DNA from 3 places in the Rhizobium phaseoli genome. Region 3 is predicted to be linked to each of the others. Evidence: predicted binding sites of a transcription regulator. Region 3 holds the regulator's gene; each other region holds the start of a gene.

Region 1 (7,018 bases), 2.1 Mb from region 3:
CTGCTGCGGATGCTTCGGGCCGAAATCCTGCGGATCGGTGTCCTGGAAGCGCGTCTTCGGCTTTATCGATGCGGTTTCGAGATAGTCGTGACCGGAAGAGGAGCAGCCGGCCAGCATGATGGCCAGAGGCAAAACGCAAAACAAAAGCCGGCGCATGGGTATCCCGTCGTGAACCGAATGATCTCTTTGCCCCACAGCCTGACCTTCGAGAAAACGAGTCCAGCAGAGGAATAACCCTCTTTTCACCATATCAACGTAAAAAATCGGTTAGTTTCAAGCGAATTATGAGCGCTTGCTGATAATAGCCGCCCGCCAGGCATAACCGCCGCCGACGGTTTCAAACAACAATCTCGCGTTGTTTTCATGGGCTTGGGCTTCCAGGACCTCGCGCAGATCGGCGCGCGGGGTGACGTGGAATTTCGTAAGCCAGGACTGCAGCATGCGGCGGAACCAGCGCGGCAGGCCTTCCTGCTGGCCGAAATCGACGATGTGCAACTGGCCGCCGGGATTGAGTGCGGCGATCGATGCATCGACGGCGCGCTCCCAATCCGGGATCATCGACAGGGCATAGGAAATCAGGATGCGGTCGAAGCCGCTGACGCCGAATTCGCGCGGCGTGTACGCCGTGGCGTCGGCGACCCGGAATTCCGGGATTGTCGCCTTGGTGGCGAAGGTCTTGCGCGCCGAGATCAGCATTTCCTGGGAAATGTCGAGGCCGAAGAGCTTGGCGGTCGGGAAATGCTTATGGGCGAAGGCCATGTTGCGGCCAGTGCCGCAGCCGACCTCAAGCAAGGTGCCGCCGTCCGGCACGTCGAGATTGCGGATCGTACTGTCTCGGCCGAGAAGGTAATATTTGCGGGTGAGGTCGTAGATATGGCGCTGGTAGCGATACATGCCATCCATCAGGCTGGCATGTTCGTTGCTGTTTCCCGCCGTCTCGGTGCCGACCTTGCTCACGCCTTCTTCCCGTAAATGTGGAAGCCGCCATAGATCGCCGAGCGGTCGAGCGCCGTCAGCTCACGCGACTTCTCCTCGAAATAATCCCACTGATCGCGGATCGAAGGCGACAGGCGGCCTTCGATGATGCTCTTTTCGGCGGCGGTGCGGAAGATCACGCGCGCACCTTCACGCGCCGTGCGGGTGATTTCCCTCCAGACGTCGTTCAGCTGCGCGTCGGTCATCCAGTCCTGCGCGTCGAGCAGGATGTAACGGTCGCGCGAGGCGGCCGGCTCGCGGGCCAGAAGCTCGGTGAAGCTTGCGTGGTGAACGTTGACGCGGTCGACATTGGCGCGGATCACCTCATAGTGTTCCGACTTCAGATAGGTCGGCAGCGGGCCTTCCTCTTCAGTGCCGTAGCGGCGGCCGAAGGCCTGCCAGGCGAAATAATTGTCGCGCATCGGGAAATGACAGGCGAGCTTTTCCAGGCGATGCTTCAGCACCGGTGCGATCGAATGATCGGCGGCAAGACTTGCGAGCTCGTCATATTGCTGCGGCGGAATGCCGAGGCCGAAGAGTGAGCTCTTGCGGCCGGTGATCCAGCGCACGACCGGCTTTTCGAACAGCGGCGCGATCTGCTCTTCGAAGAACTGGCGCTGCTCGCGGATCGAGCGGGTCTTGGTCATTTCGCGCAGCTTGACGCCATGCAGGCGGGCGAGAAGGTGGGCTGCGCCGATGAAGCGGCCAAGCAGCCCGGTTTCGTAGATGTTGCGGTCGAAGACCGTGACGCGGCGGCGGCCGAACTTGCGGCCGTTCCAATAGCTGCGGGTTGCTTCATCGAGTTTGGCAGCGAGATGCTGGTCATAAGCGCGGCTGTTCGACTTCTCGTTCGGCATCGCCAGGAAGCGGACGAGATCGGCATGGACAGGCAGGTGCTTGAAGGCGGCAAGCTTCAGCCGGTTCAGCGCGATGTGGTGCGGGTTGAGGTCGACGACATCGATCGAGGCCGGCGCTTTGGAGAGATAGGCGAGCATGTTGCAGCCGCCGGAGCCGATGGTGACGATGCGATGGTTTGGCTTCAGCTCCATCGCCTGCATATCGAGATCCGGATCTTCCCAGATCTGCGGATAGACGAGGCCGGAGAAGAGAAGGCCGAAGAGACGCTCGGAAAAACCTTCCTTCGAAAAAGCCTTGTGGCGGAGAAGGGCGTCCTTGAGTTTCCGGTTCTTGCGGAAGCCGGCATCCGGTGCAAATTCTGACATGAGTCTGTCACCTTTTTAGCGTTCAGGGCGTGTAGCGCGCCACTGCTACAGTTTGATGACGCGGGCTGTGGGCGCCGTTCTCGGAAGGCTCCGGCATCAATGAAGAGTGATCGGAATGGTGCGCTACTTCGCGGCCCGCCCCTTTTCGACAGGCGCGATTCCTGCTTCTCTTCCGGCATGGAGGAATGCCATGCGATTTGTGCTGCGTGTCCTGAAGGCGCTTGCTCTCCTTGTGGTTCTCATCATCGCCGCCGGGACCGGCTGGCTCTTCGCCTGGCCGCCGGAGCTCTTGCGCGTCGGCGACGGCTACGCCGCCAAGATCGTCTGCTCCAATGTCTTCATCGCCGGCCGGGATGCCGACGATGTGCTGCATGACGACGTCCAGGCGCCGGGAAATCCGCTGCTGCGGCTGGTGCGCGTCAGTGTCGAGCGCGACAGCGGCCGGGTGACGGCGCGCTTCATGGGGCTGTTCGCATCGAGTTATGCGCTCTATCGCGGCGCTCTCGGCTGCACGAGCGTGCCGGACGGCAATTTCGAGGCGGCGATTGACGCTGTGCCGTTCGATGCGCCGGCCAAGATGCAGGCGAATGACGGGCTGTGGCCGCAAGGCGAGGACAGCGGCAATCAGCCGGACGCGAAGATCGCGGCGGTGCTGGCCGATGCGCGATTTGCCGGCCCGGCCATGCGGGCGATCGTGGTGGTGCGCGACGGCCGGATCGTCGCCGAAGCCTATGGTCCCGGATTTTCGTCGAAGACGCCGCTGGTCGGCTGGTCGATGACGAAGACGGTGAACGCGGCCATCCTCGGCCGGCTGATGCTCGAGGGCAAGGTCTCCTTCGACGACGATCAGTTGATGGCGCAATGGAAAGACGATCAACGTGCCAGAATCAAGGTTTCCGACCTGCTCGGCATGGAGAGCGGCCTTGCCTTCAATGAGGATTACGGCAGCGTCGCCGATGTGACGCGCATGCTCTATCTCGATCCAGACATGGTATCGCTGCCGGCCAATGCGCCGATGGAGGCGGCACCGGGCCAGCGGTTCCGCTATTCGAGCGGCACGGCGGCGCTCTTGTCACGCATCTGGATGGACAGGGTCGGGAATGCGCAGGCAGCCTTTTCCTATCCGCATGATGCGCTCTTCTCCCCGCTCGGCATGACCAGCGCCGTCTTCGAACTCGACGCGCGCGGCACCTTTGCCGGAAGCTCCTATCTCTATGCGACTGCGCATGACTGGGCGCGTTTCGGACAGTTCCTGCTGCAGGATGGCGTCTGGAATGGCCGGCGGCTGTTGCCGGAGGGCTTCGTCGGCGCCATGCGCACGCCGACGGCAGCATCGAACGGCCGGTATACGCAAGGCCAGGCGTGGCTCGTGCCCGGCGGCTCGAGTGCTGCATTCGGGCTGCCGGAGGATACGTTCTGGCTGACGGGGCATGACGGGCAGAGCATGGCGATCGTGCCGTCCGCCAATCTGGTCGTCGTCCGGCTCGGCCTGACGCCGGGCTGGCTCGGTTATCAGCCGCAAACGCTTCTCAAGGCAGTCGTGGCGGCGTCGCCGCAATCGGGCATGCCGCAACAGCAGGCTGGATCAGAGCGGCAGGTCCAGCCACGGCCATAGGCCGAAGCATTGAAGCCGTTTTTCTGGGGGTAATTGTCAGTAATTGCCCTGGGCGACGTCGTTCATGCCCTTGCGCTTGGCGTCATAATAATAGCCTCGCGCATAGAGGCGGACGGCATCATCTTCCTTGTTGTCGGAGACGAGCCAGGCACCACGCAGATATTTCGCGGCATATTTGATGTTGGTCTCGGCATCGAAGAGACCGCCTGGCGCGCCGTCATAGCCCATCGATTTGGCAGTGTTGTATTTGATCTGCATGAGGCCGAAATAACCCCGCTTGTTGTAGGCCTTAGGATTGTAGCGGCTCTCGCGATGAACGATGCGGTGGAGCAGCGTCTCGGGAATCTCGTAAATCTTCGAATATTTCTGGATGAGCTTGGTGACGAAACTTTTCTCGACGGTCGGCGCATCGTCCTTGTCGTCGTCGCTGAACATTGGAGGAGCCGTCGGCGGATCGATTGGCCCGGATTCGTCGAAGCCGTAATCCATGCTGGAACGCGGCGTCGTGTCGACTGCCGCAAGTGCTGCAAGCGCATTGTTCTGCGGGGTCGCGGCAAAGGCAAGCTGCGTCGCCGGCTGTGCCGGGGTCACCGGACGCGGCGTCGGCACGACCGACTGGATTGCGGTCATCTCGGGCGTCAGCGGGATCTGCGCATAGGCTGCCGGCTGGATGCCTGCCTGCATGGCGAGATCGGCGGGCTGAGACGCCGCAACCGTCGGCATCGCCGCTGCGGTCAGAGAGGAAGATGTCTGGGTTTGCGGAAGCATGGCGCCGGCGACCGCCTGGCCAGCTGTGCCGTCGGCTGTCGGGATCGCGGCCAGTGTTGCTTCTTCGCCGGGCTTGGGTGTCGGCACGACGGTCTGCACGGCTGTCAGTTCGGCCTGAGAGGTGTATTCGACGCTCGTGCAGCCGGCCATCACGCCACAGCAGAGCACCGTAGAAACGACAAGACTGCGTTTCAGGCCGGACAATCCGATCGCTACCATTCCGTCACTTTCGTGAAATCGCGCCGCCCCGGCAGCGTTATAAAAGTTACTAAAAAGCTTAAACCCTGCCGATCCCATTAACGTATTCGTGGCATTCCGGCAACCACGGAATATTTTTAGAGCCTTTCCCGGTCAGATTGCAGCATTCTGTTGGCTCAAACGGAGTCGGATGATCGACCGGCCGGCGCGCGTCGTAGCCCAGCTCTACGGCCAAGCCGGCCGGTCGATCAGCCGGCCCGTTTCAGCCAACCTGAAAGGCCGGGCATGTTTCCGCCAGGGCAGAGGCGATCGGCTCGGACATACCTTGAGGTATGCCCATCGCCAATCGCCTCTGCCCTGACGAAAACCTGCTCCGGCAGAATGCTGCAATCTGACCGGGAAAGGCTCTAAGCCGCAATACGGCGATAGCCGGCCGTTACAGCGCCAGCTGCGATCAGCAGGGTGCCGCCCGTGCGGTTTACGGCGCGCTGGACGCTCGCCTTGCGAATCAGTCCGCGCGCGCTATGGGCGAGAAAGGCGTAGGTGGAAGCGTTGAGGATCGCCAGCACGAGGAAGGTCGCTTCCATGATCGCCATCTGCCCGAAGAAGGGGAGGGCCGGGTTGAGAAACTGCGGCACGAAGGCGACGAAGAAGACGATGCTCTTCGGATTGAGGGCAGTGACGACGTAGGCGTGGAGGAAAATCTTGAGCGATCTTTCCTCCGGAAGATTGTCGTTGTCGGCAACCGGCTCACCGATGACGGGAGCCCGCCAGAGCTTGATTCCGAGCCATATCAGGTAGGCGCCGCCGATCCACTTGAGGACAGTGAAAAGAGCGGCTGAGGCGGCGAGGACGGCGCCGAGACCGAAGAGCGACGCCGTCATCGCGGTGAAGTCGCCGAGCGCCACGCCGGTCACCGTCGCAAAGGCCGTTCTGCGCCCATGGCCAAGCGCATAGGAGACGACGAGCAGTATCGTCGGTCCCGGTATGGCCAGCATAATGGCGGATGCGGCTGCAAAAGCGAGCCAGGCTTCAAACGACATGGTGTCTCCTCCCATTCCTCAGGAACAAGCAAAGACACCATATTAACCATCCGTCAATCATGCTTCTTTGTATTTCTGGCCTATATTGTCCATGACTTCGGCAAACCATGCTGTCGAAAGGTCAAAAGCCTTTCCGCCCTTGATGCGCGGGAATTCTATAGTGCGCAATTTACCATTCTGCGATTCATCATGGCCGGTGACGCCGGACACTTTATTGAGGGCGCTTTCGACGGCGAGATCGACCATGCTCTGGATCAATCGCAGGTCGTCGCCGTTTGCCGGCGCCGAGCGGGCGAAATAGCCGGATTTCTGCACGAGGGAACGCTCGGCGTTCAGGAGGCTGGCGAACTGCTTCTGGAACCATGCGCCGACGTTGATCGTGTCGATCTTGACATGGCCGAAGGCATCACGTTTGACGGTTTCGCCGGCGGCCTCGCGCTCGGCGACGATGGCGTCGAGGCAAGCGCCTTCCGACACGAAGACGGTAGCATGGCCGGTGCGATCCATGACTTCCTTCAGCCGGGCGGCCTCGGCATCGAGATCGAATGCCATTTCGGGCAGATAGACCGCGTCGATACCCTTCAGCTGCGCATCCATCATCAGACCGTCGACATATTGATTGCGGCTGGTGCGCTGAAGATAGGCCCGGGCGGTGGCGGCCGTCAGCCAACCGCAATGGCGTCCCATGACCTCATGGATGACGAGGGTGCGGGGGGCGGCAGTCTGCTCGTTGCCGACATTGTCGAAGAAATGGGCGCCAACTTCGGCGGCCGTCCAGGCGCCCAGCGACTGGCGGATCGGCACGACGTCGTTGTCGACCGTCTTCGGCAAGCCGACGACGGTCAGGTCGTAGCCGTTGGCGGCGAGGTAGGCCGCAAGGTCGGCGGCTGTGGTGTTGGTATCGTCGCCGCCGATCGTGTGGAGAATGGTGATGCCGTCATTGGCAAGGCGTTCGGCGGCGACCCTCAGCGGGTTCTCGCCTTCCTTGACGAGGCCGCGCTTGACGCAGTCGGCGGCATTGGTGAGCTTGACGCGGCTGTTTCCGATCGGCGAACCGCCATAGCGGTGCAGCAGCGGCGCCTTTTCACGCATCTGACGGGTGATCTCGATGCTGTCGCCGAGCAATACGCCCTGGTAGCCGGACTTATAAGCGACGATATCGAGCTCGGGCGCAACGTCGCTGTAGCGTTCGATGA
Region 2 (7,018 bases), on a different replicon from region 3:
GGCCGGAATGCTGCTCGCCATGGGCGTGATCAAGACCTATGACATCGTCGTCGCTATGACGAATGGCGGCCCTGGCAATGCGACCGAGGTGCCGGCGAAATTCATCATGGACAATTTGTTCGGCCGCCAGAACCTCGGCCTCGCAACGGCAGGCGCGACGGTGCTCGTCCTCGGCGTGGTCATCGCGGTCGCCCCGTTCCGCTATGCGATGCACATGCGCAACAGAGCGAAGGGAGCCGCGTGATGGCCGGTCCTTATCCGAACGGTCCGAAGCCGGCCCGGCTCACCCCCGGACGCATCGGCCTCTACGCTTTCCTGATCGTCGCCGCACTTTTCTTCCTGCTGCCGCTGTATACTATGGTCGTCACCTCGCTCAAATCGATGGACGAGATCCGGCTTGGGCAGATCTTCGCGCTGCCGGCCAAGCTCGATTTTTCCGCCTGGGCGACCGCCTGGTCGGGCGCCTGCATGGGAACCGTCTGTGTCGGCATTCGCAGCGGCTTCTGGAATTCGGTGGCGATCACCCTTCCCGCGGTCGCACTCTCGGTCTTTATCGGCGCCGTCAATGGCTATGCGCTGTCGCTCTGGCGGCCGCGCGGGGCCAACCTGCTCTTCGGCCTGCTGATGGCCGGCGGTCTCATCCCCTACCAGATCTTCCTCTATCCGATGGTCCGGGTGATGGCGAATGTCGAACTCTACAATTCGCTTGCCGGAATCATTCTCGTGCATGTCATCTTCGGCCTGCCGCTGGTGACGCTGCTCTTCCGCAATTATTTCGTCAGTGTGCCGGAAGAACTCTGCAAGGCGGCGCGCGTCGACGGCGCCGGCTTCTGGCGGATATTCTTCGAGATCATGCTGCCGATCGCCGTGCCGATGGTGGTGGTGGTCTCGATGCTGCAGTTCACCGGTATCTGGAACGACTTCCTGCTCGGCCTCGTCTTTGCCGGCCGCGACAATCTGCCGATGACCGTCCAGCTCAACAATATCGTCAACACCACGATGGGCGAGCGCACCTACAATGTGAACATGGCAGCGACAATCCTGACCGCCATCGTCCCGCTTGCCATCTATTTCCTGTCCGGCCGCTGGTTCGTGCGCGGCATCGCCGCCGGCGCAGTCAAGGGGTAACGTTTCGATGCAATCCGCCGTCTCCGTCAAGGACCTGAAGATCGCCTATGGCGACCATACGGTGATCGAGAAAATGTCGATCGACATCGCGCCGCGCGAGTTCCTGGTCCTGCTCGGCCCTTCCGGCTGCGGCAAGTCCACACTGTTGAACGCCATTGCCGGCCTGCAGGACATTACCGCAGGCGAAGTCTGGATTTCGGGCAAGAACGTCAGCTGGGCGGAGCCGAAAGACCGCGGCATCGGCATGGTGTTCCAGTCCTACGCACTCTACCCGCGCATGTCGGTTCGCAAGAACCTCTCCTTCGGCCTTCGCGTCGCCGGTCTGCCGAAAGCCGAGATCGAGGAACGTGTCGCCCGCACGGCCGCTCTCCTCCGTCTCGACACATTGCTCGACCGCCGCCCTGCCGAACTGTCCGGCGGCCAGCGGCAGCGTGTCGCCATCGGCCGGGCGCTGGTGCGTGAAGTGGATGTCTTTCTCTTCGACGAACCGTTGTCGAACCTCGATGCCAAGTTGCGGAACGAATTGCGCGTCGAGATCAAGAAGCTGCATCAGCGCCTCGGCAACACCATGATCTATGTGACCCATGATCAGGTCGAGGCCCTGACCCTTGCCGACCGGATCGCCATCATGCGCGACGGCGTCATCCAGCAGCTTGCCTCGCCGGCCGAGATCTATCGCCGCCCGGCCAATCTCTTCGTTGCCGGTTTCATCGGCGCGCCGGTGATGAACTTCGTCGAGGGCCGGATCGAGCGCGGCGACTGCGCGCTAATCTTTCGGAGCAAGGGGCTTGCCGTCGATCTCTCCTGTTATCCCTTTCAAGAAGCTGCGGCGGAGGGACCGGCAACCCTCGGCTTTCGCCCTGAGCATCTGGTGCTCGACGGGGCAGGTGGCCTGCCCACCATTCCCGGCCGCGTTTCGGTCGTCGAGCCGATGGGGTCCGATGCCGTTGTCTGGTTCGACTGGGCCGATCAAAGCCTCTCGCTCAGGCTGATGGGCGACGTCGCCCTGCAGCCGGGCGACGCCGTGGCTCCCGGGCTCGATATCGCCAAGGCGTCGCTCTTCGGCGCCGATGGGGCGCGGCTGTGATGCGCCCATTGGTTTTCTCGCAATTGCCGGCGTGCTGCGCGCCGTTTTGAGCAATCGCTCAAGCACAGGATTTGGAAAGACATGTCTGAGATCGTCTATGATGCGCTGGTGATCGGCTCCGGCGCGGCGGGTTCCTTCGCGGTCAAAGAGCTGACGGCCCAGGGGCTGTCCGTGCTGCTGCTCGAAGCCGGTCCGGCCGTGGGTCCCAGGGATTTTGACCCGGCGCGCAAGAAGGCGCCCGCCAGCAGCATCAATATCTGGGAGCGTGCCCGCGCCACGATCAAGGGTCAGCCGATCCAGGCGCGCGCGGCCTTTTTCACCGAGCGCTTCAGCCACTTCTTCGTCAATGACCGCAAGAACCCCTATACGACGCCGAAGGGCGAGCCCTTCCTGTGGATCCGCGGCCGCCAGGGCGGCGGACGTCTGCATAGTTTTGGGCGGGTGCTGCTGCGCTGGACCGACGACGATTTCAAGATCCGGTCACGCTCTGGAAAGGGCGTGGACTGGCCGGTCTCCTATGACGAGCTCACGCCTTTCTACGACGAGGTGGAGACCTATCTCGGGCTCTACGGCAACAAGGACGATGCGCCGACCCTGCCGGACGGGATCTATGCCAAGCCTGCAAGCCTGACGCCCGCCGAACAGATCTTCAAGCAAGCGGTTGAAAGCCGTTGGCCGGAGAGGCGCGTCGTTTCCTGGCGCTACATCGCGCCGGACGCCGAACGCATGCCGCGGCCGCTGAAGGATGCCAAGGCCACCGGCCGGCTGACGGTGCGCTACGATGCTGTCGTTCGCCGCATCACTATCGATGAGAAAAGCGGCCGCGCCACCGGCGCGGAATTCATCGACCGGAATACAGGGGAAGTATCGACGGCCAGCGCCGCAATGATGGTGCTGTCGGCCTCGCCGATCGAGAGCGTGCGGCTGCTCCTCAATTCGGCTTCAGCCCAACATCCCGACGGCCTTGGAAACAGCTCGGGTCTCCTCGGCCGCTATTTCATGGATCAGCTTCCCTGCCTCGCCTTCGGCTCCTTTTCAAAGGCGAAAGGTTGGGCGGTCGACGAATCCGCTCCGGCCGACCCGTTCTACAACCCGTCGGGCGGGATCTTCATCCCCCGCTTCAGCGAGGGCGATGCCGCCCGCGGCGATTTCGACTACCAGGGCAGCGTCGGCCGGGCGCCGGTCTCCGGCGACACCGATGCGCGTCTCGCCTTCTTCGGCTTCGGCCGCATGCTGCCCTATGCCGACAACCGCATCACCCTCGATGTCAGGCGCAAGGACGCTTGGAACATTCCCGTGCCGCATATCCGCTGCGTCATGCAGGCGGAGGAGCAGGCGCTGCTTCGCCGGCAGGAGGAGACGCTGATCGCCATGGTGCGCGAAGTCGGCGGCGAACTCGAATTCATCGGCTCGCCCACTGGCCTCAAGGAGATGGGCAAGGGCGCCTTCCCCGATGCGGACGCCTTCAGCCGTTTCATGTTCCGCACATGGTTCCGCAAGACCATGTGCATGGGCGCGGCAATTCATGAAACCGGAGGTGCGCGCATGGGTGAAAGCCCGGAGGCATCGGTGCTCAACCCTTATAACCAGGTCTGGGATGCGCCGAATCTCATTGTCACCGACGCCAGCGCTTTCCCCGGCAGCGGCATCGCCGGCACGACGCTTACCGTCATGGCCCTGACGATCCGCGCTTGCCGAAACCTGGTCGACCGGTACCGGGCCGGCCAGCTTTAAGGCCTGCTTGGAACGAGAGACGCGGGTAACCGTTTCAGCTCGATCAGTGGTCGTCATATAACCTTCGCACTGACATGCTCCTGTCAACAAAAGCAGGAAGGAAAACCCATGTCTCAGACACATCAGGACCAGCTCAACCGGATAAAGGCCGAAATCGCCGACAGCTTCGATGAGGAGCTGGAAATGCAGATGGAGGAGGACCGGCTGGACGATCTGGTCGCCGAGGGAATGTCAGAACCGGCCGAGCAGACGCTCGAGCGAAAGATCTACTTCCGCGAACTCTTCCGGCTGCAGCACGAACTGGTGCGGCTGCAGGATTGGGTCCAGCACAAGAAGCTGAAGGTGGTGGTGCTTTTCGAAGGCCGGGATTCGGCCGGCAAGGGCGGCGCAATCAAGCGCGTCACCCAGAGGCTCAATCCGCGCGTCTGCCGGACCGTCGCGCTGCCCGCCCCGACGGAGCGCGAGCGTCATCAATGGTATTTCCAGCGTTATGTACCGCATCTCCCGACTGCCGGCGAGATCGTGCTCTTCGACCGCAGCTGGTACAACCGCGCCGGCGTCGAGCGGGTGATGGGCTTCTGCACCCCCGATGAACTCGAGGAGTTCTTCCGCTCGGTCCCGGAATTTGAACGCATGCTGGTCCGCTCAGGCATCGTGCTGATCAAATACTGGTTCTCGATCACCGACGAAGAGCAGGAATTTCGCTTCAAGATGCGTATCCACGATCCGCTGAAGCAGTGGAAGCTTTCACCGATGGACATGGAAAGCCGCGTCCATTGGGAAGAGTATACCAAGGCCAAGGAAGAAATGCTGGCGCGCACGCACACCAAGGAAGCGCCTTGGTGGGTGGTGCAGGCCGTGGACAAGAAACGGGCGCGGCTGAACTGCATCGCCCATCTTCTCGAGCAGATTCCCTACGAGGATGTTCCGAAACCGGAAATCCAGCTGCCGGACCGCATCCGCCACGCCGACTACACCAGGGCGCCGGTGCCGCCTGAAATGTGCGTCCCGGAGCGTTATTGAAGCAATAGCCGCAACGGACTTTCACGGCCGCAGATGACGAGCGGACGCAAACTTCGCTGGTGGTTTCGGCTATTGCTACACCACGTGTGAGCGTCGTTTAGCAATAGCTCTTGGCCTTTGAATGCGATCAGGCGGCAATGTTTCCGATCTGATTGAGCTCGTCGATAACCTCATCCGGCAAAACAAGCGCGGCAGCGGCAAGGTTCTCCTTGAGATGGCCGGCGGACGAGGTGCCGGGGATCAGCAGGATGTTCGGCGTTCGGCGCAGCAGCCAGGCGAGCGCCACCTGCATGGGCGTCGCATCAAGGCGTGCGGCGACATCGGACAGGGTGGATGACTGCAGCGGGCTGAAGCCGCCGAGCGGGAAGAAGGGCACATAGGCGGTGCCGTCTCGGGCGAGCTCGTCGATCAGGCGATCGTCGGCCCGATGAGCTAGATTATACTGGTTCTGCACGCAGATGATCTCGGTGACCCCGCGCCCTTCGGCGATCTGCTTCGATGTGGCGTTGCTTAGACCCACGTGACGGACCAAACCCTGCTGCTGAAGGTCGGCAAGTACCGTCAGGGGTGCTTCTATCGAGCCTTCGGCCGGGCCATGAACGTCGAACATGATTCTGAGGTTGACGACGTCAAGCACATCCAGGCCGAGGTTGCGGAGGTTGTCGTGTACGGCTTGCGTCAGCTCTTCCCGCGAGAAGGCCGGAATCCAGGATCCGTCGGCGCCGCGCCGCGCGCCGATCTTGGTGACGATGACGAGGTCGTCGCGATAGGGATGGAGCGCTTCGCGGATTATCCGGTTGGTGACGTGCGGGCCGTAGAAATCGCTCGTGTCGATGTGGTTTACGCCGCTCTCAACCGCCTCGCGCAGCACGGCCAAGGCCGCGCCATGATCCCGGGGCGGGCCGAACACTCCGGGCCCGGCAAGCTGCATGGCGCCATAGCCGAGCCGCTTGACGTTGCGGTCGCCGAGATTGAAGCTGCCGGCCTGATCGATAATGGACATGATCTCACTCCTTTCAAGAGATGCGGCCAAGACTACGCCTTGGCGGGTCGTATGATAATCGGCTACAATCAGTACAGGCCGTGCGGAGTGGCGAACAGTGAAAGCAGATTTGAGCGATCTCAATGCCTTTGTCGCCGTGGCGCGGGCCGGCGGTTTTCGCGAGGCGGCGCGGGGCAGCGGCAGCAGCGCCTCCTTCTTGAGCGAGGCGGTGCGTCGCCTCGAGGCTGAGCTCGGGGTCAGACTGCTGAACCGCACGACGCGCAGCGTCGTTCCAACGGAAGCAGGCAAGGGCCTGCTGGAACGGCTTGGCCCTGCCTTGACTGAGGTGGAGGCCGCGCTCGACGTGGTCAACGGATTTCGCGACAGGCCGGCCGGTTCGCTGCGGCTCAATGTACCGGTCAGCGCGGCGCGCCTGGTGCTGCCAGCTATCATTCCGCCATTCCTCGCCGCCTATCCCGATATTCGCCTCGAGATCGTCGCCGAGGAGAGCTTCGTCGACGTGCTTGCTGCCGGATGCGATGCCGGCATCCGTTATGACGAGCGGCTGGAGCAGGATATGATCGCGATACCGATCGGGCCGCGCCGGCAGCGTTTTGCCACTGCCGCGTCGCCGGCCTATCTCGACCGTCATGGCCGGCCGCAACATCCGAGCGAACTCCTCGACCATGCCTGCCTGCTGGGACGTTTTGACAGCGGTGCGCTGACGACGCCCTGGGAGTATGAGCGGGACGGCGAAGTGGTGCGGGTCGAACCATCGGGACCATTGATCGTCAAAGTCGGCGGGGCGACCGATCTGTCTGTCGACGCCGCCATAGCGGGCACGGGCGTAATCAGCATTTTCGAAGACTGGCTGCGCCCGTATTTTGACAGCGGCGTTCTCGAGCCAATTCTCGAGCCCTGGTGGCAGCGCTTTTCCGGGCCGTTTCTCTATTATCCCGGACGGCGCCTGGTGCCCGCACCGCTCCGCGCCTTCATCGACTTCGTCAAGGCGTCAGCCAGTCCGGCTTGAACGAAGTTGCCCGGCGTTAAACCGCGTCGCGATC
Region 3 (7,018 bases):
CCATGGCTTTACTCCTAGTTTTCAGAGCGAAGGGTCAGGGTGCCCTTCGCTCGCGCGGCCGCACGTTGTTCGCGAGCGGCGTCCGATTATGGTTCAGATCGCGCCCAGGCACCAAGCTAGAATCGACTTCTGCGCATGAAGGCGGTTTTCCGCTTCATCGAAGACCACGGATTGCGGGCCGTCGATCACCTCATCCGTCACTTCCTCACCGCGATGGGCGGGCAGGCAATGCATGAACAATGCATCGCTGCCGGCCTTGGCCATCAAGGCCGCATTGACCTGATAAGGCTGAAAGACGTTGTGACCCCGGGCCCGATGTTCCTGATTCATGGAGACCCAGGTATCGGTCACCACGCAATCGACGCCTTCGACCGCACGGTCGGCATCATGGCAGAGCATGATTTCGGCGCCCTCATTGCGGGCCCAGTTCAGATAGTGATCCTTGGGCTCCGAACCAAGGGGTACGGCCATGTTCATGCGATAGCCGAACCGCGCGGCACCTTCGACCAGCGAATGCAGCACATTGTTGCCGTCGCCGGTCCAGGCGATGGTCTTGCCCTTGATCGACCCGCGATGCTCTTCGAAGGTCATGATGTCGGCCATGATCTGGCAGGGGTGGGTATCATCCGTCAGCGCATTGATCACGGGCACGGTCGCATGTTCGGCAAGCTCCAAGAGCCTCGAATGCTCGGTGGTGCGGATCATGATCGCATCGACATAACGCGACAGCACCTTGGCGGTGTCGCCGATCGTCTCGGCGCGGCCGAGCTGCATTTCGGTGCCGGATAGAAACAGCGTTTCGCCGCCGAGCTGGCGCATGCCGACATCGAAGGAGACGCGGGTGCGCGTCGACGGCTTTTCGAAGATCATCGCCAGCATCTTGCCGGCGAGCGGCTTGTCGCCCTGGCCGGCCTTGAAGGCCTGCTTGCGAACGAGCGCGTCGTTCATGATGGTTCTGAGGTCGGCCGATGTGACGGCCGAAAGATCGAGGAAATGTTTAGGAGCCATGTTCTTACCTGTCGTGCGCCCGAAAGCGCCAATCCCTTCAAGCCGTTTTCTTGACCTTGGCGGCGCGGATGCTCTCGGCGGCGCGTTCGAGGCGGGCGAGGCCCTCGCGGGCTTCCTCGGCGGTGACGACGAGCGGCGGAAGAAGGCGGATTACATTGTCGCCGGCCGGCACGCCGAGCAGATGCGCGGCGCGGATCGCCTGCAGCAGCTCGGCCGAGGGAACGGCCCCCTTGACGCCGAGCAGCAGGCCCTCGCCCCTGATATCCTCGATCACATCGGGATAACGGTCCTTCAGCGAGGCAAGCCCCTGGCGGAAGACCAGCGCGACGTCGCGCACCTGCTGGAGGAAGCCGTCGGCGAGAATGACATCGAGCACCGCGCTGCCGACGGCCATGGCCAGCGGATTGCCGCCATAGGTCGAACCATGGGTGCCGGCCTTCATGCCGGAGGCGGCCTCGGCGGTGGCAAGGCAGGCGCCGAGCGGGAACCCGCCGCCGATGCCCTTGGCGACCGCCATGATGTCGGGCGCGATGCCCGACCATTCATGGGCGAAGAGCTTGCCGGTGCGGCCGACCCCGGTCTGGACCTCGTCGAGGATCAGCAGCAGGCCGTTTTCGTCGCAGATCTGGCGCAGCGCCTTCATGAACTCGGGGGTGGCGGGGCGCACACCGCCCTCGCCCTGCACCGGCTCGATGAGGATTGCCGCCGTCGCATCGGTGATGGCGGCGCGGACCGCTGCGATATCACCGAAAGCTACCTGATCGAAACCCGGCGCCTTGGGGCCGAAGCCTTCGAGATATTTCTCCTGGCCGCCGGCGGCGATCGTCGCAAGCGTGCGCCCATGGAAGGCGCCTTCGAAGGTGATGATGTGGAAGCGCTCGGGGTGGCCCTTGGAAAACTGATAGCGGCGCGCCGTCTTGATCGCACATTCGAGCGCTTCCGCACCTGAGTTGGTGAAGAACACCTTGTCGGCGAAGGTGGCGTCCGTCAGCCGCTTGGCCAGGCGCTCCTGGCCGGGGATCTCATAGATGTTGGAGAGGTGCCAGACCTTGTCGGCCTGCTCCTTCAGGGCGGCGACCACATGCGGATTGCTGTGGCCGACCGAGGTGACGGCGACGCCGGCGCCGAAATCGAGATAACGCTCGCCGCCTTCGGTGATCAGCCATACGCCCTCGCCTCGCTCGAACCGCAACGGGGCACGAGAATAGGTGTCATACAGCGGCGCGGCTTCGGCCATGGCGCGGGTCTCCCGATCAGCGTTGTCAATCACCGGACTCCGGCTAAGAAAACCAGGCCCGAAAAATCAAAAATGCCGCCTTGCGGCGGCGACCAGCACTATTTCCTTTTCGCGCTGCAATGTCAACAAAACTGCGCCCTTAGCGCATGCAGCAAGCGTGTACAGCGGCATTTTCGGCCTTCAACAGGCATTATTGCAGAAATGACACGCAGGGGCAGCAAGTTGGGGAAAACTCGGAATTCGATTCATCCGGATTCCCGCGACTCTTGTCACGGAGTCAGCCTCACACTAGGTTAAAGTTCAATTACTAGACTGCATGCGGCGGAACTAGTCACCAAAATTGATCAGGCGTTTCTTGTTTCGGAGGCTTCCGGGACAACGGTGAGGGATTCTGCCATCACCAACGCAAAAGGTGGAGACAGGGCATGAACTGGACAGACGAGCGGGTCGAGAAACTCAAGAAGCTGTGGTCCGAAGGGCTGAGCGCCAGCCAGATCGCGGCACAACTTGGCGGCGTGAGCCGAAACGCCGTTATCGGCAAGGTGCACCGGCTGAACCTGCCGGGTCGTGCCAAGGCCGGCGGCACGGCGACGGCGGCGCGCACGCCGAAGCGCCAGACATCGGCACCGCGCGCGCCGAACTACGCCTCCCGGATCACCACCCGCACCGTGACCCGCCAGCAGGGCGCAACGATGCTGAAGGAAGAGATCGAGATCGAAACGGTCGAGGAAATGGAATACGTGCCGAAGGGCAACGTGGTCGTGCCGATCTCGCGCCGCCTCGGCCTGACGGAACTGACCGAACGCACCTGCAAATGGCCGGTCGGCGATCCGCTCAAGGACGATTTCCACTTCTGCGGCTGCGAATCCCCTGACAATTCGCCCTATTGCAGCTACCACCAGAAGCTTGCCTACCAGCCGATCAACGAACGCCGCCGGGCGGCAGCGCGCGTCAGCTGAGCCGGCAAACCATTGCTGGAAATGCGAAAACGGGCCGCGTGGCCCGTTTTTTTTTGTGTGAGGGGGTTGGGTGTGGCTGCCCCTCATCCGGCTGCCGCCACCTTCTCCCGGTAAACGGGGCGAAGGGATCAAGCCGCGACGTCTCCGTCCCTCACTGGCCCCTTGCACTGGCCCCTTACAGGGCACGTCCCCTCGCCCCTTTTACGGGGAGAGGGTTAGGTGAGGGGCCGACACCGGCAGAAAAAAATAGAAACCTCTCAGGCTTCCATCGAATAGCCGGCGCCGCGGACGGTGCGGATGACGTCCTGCATGTTGGAGAAGTTCAGCGCCTTGCGCAGGCGGCCGACATGGACGTCGACGGTGCGTTCGTCGACATAAATGTCGTGGCCCCAGACGCCGTCGAGCAGCTGCGAGCGGGAGAAGACGCGGCCCGGCGACGACATCAGGAATTCCAACAGGCGGAATTCGGTCGGGCCGAGGCGGACTTCGCGGCTCTTGCGATGGACGCGGTGGGTTTCGCGGTCAAGCTCGATATCGCCGCATTTCAGCACCGAGGACAGCACCTCCGGGCGGGCGCGGCGCAGCATCGCCTTGACGCGGGCGACGAGCTCGGGGGTCGAGAACGGCTTGACGACGTAATCGTCGGCGCCGGTGGACAGCCCGCGCACACGCTCGCTCTCTTCGCCGCGCGCCGTCAGCATGATGATCGGCAGCCGCTCGGTTTCCGGCCGCATGCGCAGGCGCCGGCAGAGTTCGATGCCGGAGACGCCGGGCAGCATCCAGTCGAGGATGAGGAGATCGGGCGTGCGCTCCTGAAGCCTGATTTCGGCCTCGTCGCCGCGCAGGATGGTATCGACCTCGAAACCTTCCGCTTCGAGATTATAGCGGAGAAGCACGCTGAGGGCCTCTTCGTCTTCAACAACTGCAACTCTCGGGATCATGCGTGTCCGTCTCCTCGCGCACGATCCTTAAACCGGGAGTGATTTAAGCAAGGGATCCCGCGCAAAATCAGAAATTGGCTGCGACCTCTTTGCGCGCCCGGACGGGCGCGCACGCAATGGCTGGTTCGGCACGGTTATTCCGTGGCGGCACCGACGGTGTTGGCGCTGTCGTCCTTCGGACGGTCGCCTTCCGGCTGGGCGCCGGTCGCCATGTAGTAGATCGTTTCGGCGATATTGGTGGCGTGGTCGCCGATGCGCTCGATGTTCTTGGCGCAGAAGAGGAGATGCGTGCAGCTCGTGATGTTGCGCGGATCTTCCATCATATAGGTCAGGAGTTCGCGGAACAGCGACGTGTACATCGCGTCGATCTCGTTGTCGCGTTCGCGAATGGCGGTCGCCTTGTCGGCGGCGCGCGTCGTATAGACGTCGAGCACTTCCTTGAGCTGGACGAGCGCCAGCTCGGACAGGTGCTCGAGACCGCGGGCGAGCTTGCGCGGAACGCCGGTGCTCTGCACGGCGATGACGCGCTTGGCGGTGTTCTTGCCGAGGTCGCCGACGCGTTCGAGATCGGCGGCGATGCGGATCGAACCCATGATTTCGCGCAGGTCGGCGGCCATCGGCTGGCGGCGGGCGATGGTGACGATCGCCTTGTCGCCGATTTCGCGCTCGGTGTGATCGAGGATCACGTCGTCGGAAATCACCTTCTGCGCCAGCGCGGTATCACCGTTGACCAGCGCCCGGACGGATTCGGCGACCATCTGCTCGGCCAGGCCGCCCATTTCGGAAATCCGCCTGGACAGGAACTTCAGATCATCATCATAGGCAGAATAAATATGTGTCGATGCCATGGGGCTTTGTCCTCGAATAACGGGAAGGCTTCGGATGACCGCAATCAGCCGAAGCGACCCATGATGTAGTCCTGGGTGCGCGGATCGTCCGGATTGGTGAACATCTTGTCGGTGTCGTTCTCCTCGACGAGGTTGCCGAGGTGGAACATGGCGGTGCGCTGCGACACGCGCGCGGCCTGCTGCATGGAGTGGGTGACGATGACGATCGTGTAGTTCTCGCGCAGTTCGTGGATCAGCTCCTCGACCTTGGCGGTGGCGATCGGGTCGAGCGCCGAGCAGGGCTCGTCCATCAGGATGACTTCAGGGCTGACGGCGACGGCGCGGGCAATGCACAGGCGCTGCTGCTGGCCGCCGGAGAGACCGGTGCCGGATTCGTGCACGCGGTCCTTGACCTCGTTCCAGAGGCCGGCGCGCTGCAGGCTGGTCTCGACGATCTGGTCGAGATCGGCCTTCGACTTGGCCAGGCCATGGATGCGCGGACCGTAGGAGACGTTTTCATAGATCGACTTCGGGAACGGGTTCGGCTTCTGGAACACCATGCCGACGCGGGCGCGCAGCTCGACGACGTCAATGTCCGGATCATAGATATCGTCGCCGTCGAGGGTGATCTTGCCGGCGACGCGGCAGCCCTCGATCGTGTCGTTCATGCGGTTGAGGCTTCGCAGGAAGGTCGACTTGCCGCAGCCCGACGGGCCGATCAGCGCGGTTACGGTGTTTTCACGGATGTTCAGGTTCACATCGAAAAGCGCGCGCTTCTCGCCGTAGTAAACCGAGACATCCTGTCCGATCATTTTATACGGGACGTTGCTCATCTTCTGATCCAGCGCCTTTTCAACTGCAGCTTCCGTCAACATGTTCATGATGTTTAACTCCGTTTACCAGCGGCGCTCGAAGCGACGACGCAAGAGGATGGCGCCCATGTTCATGACGATCAGGAACAGGAGCAGAACGATGATGGCACCCGAAGTACGCTCCACGAAGGCCCGTTCGGCCTCGTTCGCCCACATATAGACCTGCACCGGCAGGGCCGTCGAGGGCTCGAGCGGTGTCGCCGGCGCGTTGGCGACGAAGGCGACCATGCCGATCAGGAGCAGCGGCGCTGTTTCGCCGAGCGCATGCGCCAGGCCGATGATCGTGCCGGTGAGGATGCCGGGCATGGCAAGCGGCAGGACATGGTGGAACACCATCTGCATCTTCGAGGCGCCGAGGCCGAGGGCTGCGGCGCGGATCGACGGCGGCACGGCGCGCAGTGCGGCGCGGGTGGCGATGATGATCGTCGGCAGGGTCATCAGCGTCAGCACCAGGCCGCCGACCAGCGAGGCCGAGCGCGGCAGGCCGATGAAGTTGATGAAGACGGAAAGGCCGAGCAGACCGTAGACGATCGACGGGACGGCGGCGAGGTTGTTGATGTTGACCTCGATCAGGTCCGTCAGCTTGTTCTTCGGTGCGAACTCCTCGAGATAGATCGAGGCGGCAACCCCGATCGGCAGCGACAGCGCCAGCACGATCAGCATCAGGTAGAGCGAGCCGATCAGGGCGACACCGAGCCCGGCAGCCTCCGGACGGCTGGAATTGCCGTTGACGAAGAGGCCGGTGTTGAACTGCTTCTGGAGAGCGCCGCTCGCCTTCAGCTGGTTCATCCAGGTCACCTGCTTGTCGTTGACCTTGCGGTTCTTCTCATCGACGGAGAGATCGATCTGGCCCTTGTTGGCGCTGTCGATATTGGCGTCGGCGAGCAGCGAGACATTGACCGTCTTGCCGATCAGCGAGGGATCGGCGACGACCATGTCGCGCAGCTGGATCGGCGCACTCTTGGACAGCATGGCGGATGCATCGCGCACGTCAGGCTTGCTCGAGGCATTGATATTCAGCTGTTTGACGATCGCGTCGCGCAGCAGAACCGGATAATTGGCGGCGATCAGCACCGAAGGGTCGGTCGCACGCTTATTGCTGGGGTCGATCGTCTTCTCGGAGAATTCGATCGGCAGGGTGATCGCCGTCTGCTGGAAGGCGGTGTAGCCCTTG

The links. Region 3 encodes PhoB, which activates phosphate uptake and scavenging genes when phosphate is short. Its sites were predicted from a motif close to TGTCATNNANCTGTCAT; they were not measured.
Region 1: a site for PhoB is predicted at 2,243-2,259, ahead of AMC88_RS14710 (BtaA family protein). Genes of this name have one in related genera too.
Region 2: a site for PhoB is predicted at 4,001-4,017, ahead of ppk2 (polyphosphate kinase 2). Genes of this name have one in related genera too.

Annotation. Positions count from the first base shown of each region.
Region 1 is NZ_CP013532.1:3,027,718-3,034,735, reverse strand. Features, by position in the region: gene AMC88_RS14720 (glycoside hydrolase family 25 protein) at 1-156, opposite strand, end outside; gene AMC88_RS14715 (class I SAM-dependent methyltransferase) at 283-957, opposite strand; gene AMC88_RS14710 (BtaA family protein) at 954-2,198, opposite strand; gene AMC88_RS14705 (serine hydrolase domain-containing protein) at 2,389-3,813, shown strand; gene AMC88_RS14700 (lytic transglycosylase domain-containing protein) at 3,850-4,800, opposite strand; gene AMC88_RS14695 (LysE family translocator) at 5,187-5,822, opposite strand; gene AMC88_RS14690 (pyrophosphate--fructose-6-phosphate 1-phosphotransferase) at 5,880-7,018, opposite strand, start outside.
Region 2 is NZ_CP013533.1:318,572-325,589, forward strand. Features, by position in the region: gene AMC88_RS23215 (carbohydrate ABC transporter permease) at 1-244, shown strand, start outside; gene AMC88_RS23220 (carbohydrate ABC transporter permease) at 244-1,128, shown strand; gene AMC88_RS23225 (ABC transporter ATP-binding protein) at 1,136-2,215, shown strand; gene AMC88_RS23230 (GMC oxidoreductase) at 2,297-3,949, shown strand; gene ppk2 (polyphosphate kinase 2) at 4,058-4,972, shown strand; gene AMC88_RS23240 (aldo/keto reductase family oxidoreductase) at 5,100-5,975, opposite strand; gene AMC88_RS23245 (LysR family transcriptional regulator) at 6,073-6,984, shown strand.
Region 3 is NZ_CP013532.1:564,731-571,748, reverse strand. Features, by position in the region: gene AMC88_RS02785 (Hsp33 family molecular chaperone) at 1-4, opposite strand, end outside; gene argF (ornithine carbamoyltransferase) at 94-1,008, opposite strand; gene AMC88_RS02775 (aspartate aminotransferase family protein) at 1,046-2,245, opposite strand; gene AMC88_RS02770 (GcrA family cell cycle regulator) at 2,671-3,204, shown strand; gene phoB (phosphate regulon transcriptional regulator PhoB) at 3,462-4,145, opposite strand; gene phoU (phosphate signaling complex protein PhoU) at 4,280-4,993, opposite strand; gene pstB (phosphate ABC transporter ATP-binding protein PstB) at 5,038-5,853, opposite strand; gene pstA (phosphate ABC transporter permease PstA) at 5,869-7,018, opposite strand, start outside.